One region of the Peribacillus sp. FSL E2-0159 genome, then DNA from elsewhere that is predicted to be linked to it. Evidence: predicted binding sites of a transcription regulator. Region 1 holds the regulator's gene; the other holds the start of a gene.
What was found. The regulator CtsR, encoded in region 1, represses protease genes until heat stress. The targets are predictions, from matches to a motif close to ATGGTCAATAAAGGTCAAACA.

Region 1 (2,207 bases):
GTTAGAAAAGGAGGTTGGGAAGGTAAAGTCTTTGAAATTCCTGGCCAGCCGAATCCGCGAACTCAATACAATGTCGATTTCCGGCCCTTCGGCACTCATCCAAGAACTCAAGGCGTTTTCTACAAACTTTTCCAAGCTCATAATTCCTCGCCTCCCTCTTGTGCTTCATACCTTTTTTCAAGGGAACGAACCTTATCTCTTACCTCTGCCGCTTTCTCAAACTCCTCTTGATCGATGTGGACCTTTAAAACTTCTTTCAAATCCAAAATTTGCTTTCGAAGATATATGGTGCCACCAATCCTTTTTGGAATTTTCCCTATATGTGCTGTATTGCCGCTATGAACCCTCTTTAAAATGGGATTTAACTGTTCATTGAAGGTCTTATAACATTCGGCACAGCCAAACTTACCAATATGGACAAATTCTTTATAAGATCGATGACAATGTGGGCAACGCCTCTCTTCCGTTTTGGGAAATGCATTTGCCTTTGTCTGTTGAATATTCGACTCCATATTCAACAATCCTGCTAATAAATTATTTATTGAAAAACCAGGTCCACCTGCATCCGTGAACATTTCACCTTTTTCCTGAGCACATTTCTCACAAATCATGACTTCAGTCTTTTTTCCATTGATGATTTTGGTGAAGTGCAGGGTAGCAGGCCTTTGATGACATTCTTGGCAAATCAACGTTCATCACCTCTGCCAGTTTCATTTATATTTTAAAGTCGTAAGCATCGCAGTTAAAATTCTTGCCCTAAGCTCATCGCGGTCAGGTAGGTCGATATATATCACCGATCTATCTATGACGCTCATCATAATCTTTGCTTCTCTTTCATTAATGACGTCTTCATTCATCAGCCTTGAAATTACTCCTTCAGCCATCGATTGAGTTACCCTGGAACCAATAAGCGATAATAATTGGTTGATAAGTTGCACCGAATCCTGTGATTCGACTTTCATGATGCGTATATAACCGCCGCCTCCACGCTTACTCTCTACAACATAACCTCTCTCGATGGTAAACCTGGTATTGATTACGTAATTGATTTGAGAAGGAACACACTGAAATTTATCTGCTATTTCACTTCTTTTAATCTCTAAGATATCTTTTTGACTTATTTCAAGTACTTGCTTCAAATAAGTTTCGATAATATCAGATATGTTTCTCACTCAGCCTCCTCCATTCTGACTTTGACTATATTTGACTATTATTATACAAGGAATAATCCATTTTGCAACTTAAACGCACTTTCTTTCTGTATTATCCATTTTCTCCAAATTATATGTAGTTGCATACCCCATTGAACATTAAAGTTGAAATATCTTACATAAATACCCTAAAACGATAAATGCAAAACCTGATATTCTTTCTTCTCTTAAGGTTTCACCACTTGAATTTTGCCCCATTCCCCCTCATGATATTGTAACCAATTCAAATAAGGCCAGCCCTATGCTGTCCCTGGAAATATAAAGCCTTTTTTAATTACGAACATCAAAAAAGACCAGCCAGAATGGCTGATCTTTGAAATGGCTTGGCGGCGTCCTACTCTCACAGGGGGAAACCCCCAACTACCATCGGCGCTGAAGAGCTTAACTGCCGTGTTCGGAATGGGAACGGGTGTGACCTCTTCGCTATCGCCACCAAACATAAAAGGAACGTTGTTCCTTCAAAACTAGATAATAAGAAGGTATTTCATTTTTTTAAAGCGTTGGTTAAGTCCTCGATCTATTAGTATCAGTCAGCTCCACATGTCGCCACGCTTCCACCTCTGACCTATCAACCTGATCATCTTTCAGGGATCTTACTAGCTTGCGCCATGGGAAATCTCATCTTGAGGGGGGCTTCATGCTTAGATGCTTTCAGCACTTATCCCGTCCGCACGTAGCTACCCAGCTATGCCTTTGGCAAGACAACTGGTACACCAGCGGTGCGTCCATCCCGGTCCTCTCGTACTAAGGACAGCTCCTCTCAAATTTCCTGCGCCCGCGACGGATAGGGACCGAACTGTCTCACGACGTTCTGAACCCAGCTCGCGTACCGCTTTAATGGGCGAACAGCCCAACCCTTGGGACCGACTACAGCCCCAGGATGCGATGAGCCGACATCGAGGTGCCAAACCTCCCCGTCGATGTGGACTCTTGGGGGAGATAAGCCTGTTATCCCCGGGGTAGCTTTTATCCGTTGAGCGATGGCCCTTCCATGCG
Region 2 (2,207 bases), 460 kb from region 1:
CCTTCTGCTGCTCACCGGAAAGCAGCTGGTGATTCACCTGGGACATGATATGCTGTTCAAGCGATATTGTATCTTCACTGATCTGTTCAATCCAATAGTTGGCATCATACGTATTCTTAAGGGTCCGTTTACCCTTTTTCCGGTCAAAGGTTGGCTGAAATAAAGCAGATGTTGGCTGATCTATGGACAGTAATGGATTCTCCACCATTTTATTTTCTAAAAAAGCCGATAGCTCCTGCGAGGAGTATTGCAGCAATGTAATAGCTTGCATAAGCTCCTGTGTCATTGCCATCTTTAATGTTTGCTGTTGAAAAAGTCCCGCTTTCATATTCATACTCATCGATTCATCCCTCCCCCACTCCATTTTACATTATCAGGAGAAAATTCTACACAAAAACCCATGAAAACGCTTACGTTTTTTTCTGAATAGTTTATTTGTTTTTAAATACTATATGTTAGAAATGCAAATTTAACAACTACTTTTATTGAAAAATCACCTTTTTTTAATAGTGTGGGCGAATATTTTCAAGACAGGACTGACATTCCAGAATTCGATGAAATATTACAGAAACCGAGTAAATTCACCAAAAATCTTAGGAACACTCTTAAAATTGACCAATAAAAAATCCCCCGCTTTATTAAGCAGAAGATTGGTAATGCCCTCGGCAGGAATCGAACCTGCATTTCAAGCTTCGGAGGCTTGCGTTCTATCCGTTGCACTACGAGGGCGTAATAGAAAATATTTTTTCAACAGACTTCATTATATGATAGAATCCCCTCCTTTGCAAGGGTTATCAGGTTTAAAACTTCTTCTTTTGGGTATTATGGGTAATGTGGAAATTCATCCCTGCGCGGCATAATATATAAAGTAATCTATCAGGAAGGAGCCATAGCCAGAAAATTGTCGAACAAATTATCCATTATAGGGTTTGTTTTGTTTGACCTAAATTGACCAAAAAGTGTATCATACATACATAAAGAATTTAAATGATTCTCTTAATCGAAGGAGGAAATGAACATGAATTTAATTCCTACAGTTATCGAACAAACAAGTCGTGGGGAGCGTGCCTACGATATTTACTCCCGTTTATTAAAAGACCGGATCATTATGCTAGGAAGTGCAATTGACGATAATGTTTCCAACTCCATTGTTGCTCAATTACTATTTTTAGAAGCGGAAAATCCTGAAAAAGATATCACTCTATACATCAACAGCCCTGGTGGAAGCATCACTTCCGGTATGGCCATTTACGATACTATGCAATATATCAAACCTAATGTATCCACAGTATGCATCGGTATGGCCGCTTCCATGGGTGCTTTCCTATTGGCCGCTGGCGAAAAAGGCAAACGTTATGCGTTGCCAAACAGTGAAGTCATGATTCACCAACCACTTGGAGGAGCTCAAGGTCAAGCTACAGAAATTGAAATTGCTGCCCGCCGTATCCTTCACTTGAAAGATAAACTTAATCAAATTTTAGCAGAACGTACTGGTCAACCTATTGAAGTCCTTCAAAGAGATACGGAACGTGATAACTTCATGACTTCCGAAAGAGCTCTTGAATATGGCTTGATTGACAAAGTCATCACGCGCAGCATCCTTGATGATAAAAAAGACTCTAAATAATCATGCAACAAAAGGCTCCGGAGTTCGCATTAAGCGACCTCCGGAGCCTTTTTTACATCATAAAAGAAAAGGATGCACTTTTAGGCATCCTTTTCTTTTAACCCTCTTGCTGAACGAACTCTTCCAATGCCTCTAACGCTTCTTTTTCATCGCGTCCTTCGACGATTAACTTCACGGACACGCCAGAACTGATGGCAAGGCTCATTAATCCCATTATACTTTTTGCATTCACTTTCTTTCCTTCTTTTTCAAGAAAAACGTCTGAATGAAAGCGGTTAGCTTCTTGTACAAAAAGAGCTGCCGGCCGCGCTTGCAAACCCGTTTTCAATTTTACCTCAACTTGTTTTTCCACCATCTTGATCTCCCCTGTTAGCTTTATTTTTTCGCAGCAATAGCCTCTCCCCCACGGAGCCTGTCAGCTATTTCATCAATCTTTCGTAATCGGTGATTAATCCCGGACTTACTGATGGTTCCCCCGGATACCATTTCCCCAAGTTCCTTTAAGGTTATATCCTGAAACGCTATCCTAAGCTCCGCAATTTCCCGAAGCTTATCCGGTAAAATGCTCAGTCCCACCGTA

Region 2: the regulator CtsR is predicted to act here: its motif matches at 936-956, upstream of clpP (ATP-dependent Clp endopeptidase proteolytic subunit ClpP).

The regions. Positions count from the first base shown of each region.
Region 1 is NZ_CP152053.1:100,643-102,849, reverse strand. It holds gene NYE63_RS00555 (protein arginine kinase) at 1-141, opposite strand, end outside; gene NYE63_RS00550 (UvrB/UvrC motif-containing protein) at 138-689, opposite strand; gene NYE63_RS00545 (CtsR family transcriptional regulator) at 711-1,172, opposite strand; rRNA gene rrf (5S ribosomal RNA) at 1,533-1,648, opposite strand; rRNA gene NYE63_RS00535 (23S ribosomal RNA) at 1,712-2,207, opposite strand, start outside.
Region 2 is NZ_CP152053.1:5,467,879-5,470,085, forward strand. It holds gene rpoN (RNA polymerase factor sigma-54) at 1-340, opposite strand, end outside; tRNA gene NYE63_RS26815 (tRNA-Arg) at 658-729, opposite strand; gene clpP (ATP-dependent Clp endopeptidase proteolytic subunit ClpP) at 1,019-1,627, shown strand; gene NYE63_RS26825 (HPr family phosphocarrier protein) at 1,725-1,982, opposite strand; gene whiA (DNA-binding protein WhiA) at 2,003-2,207, opposite strand, start outside.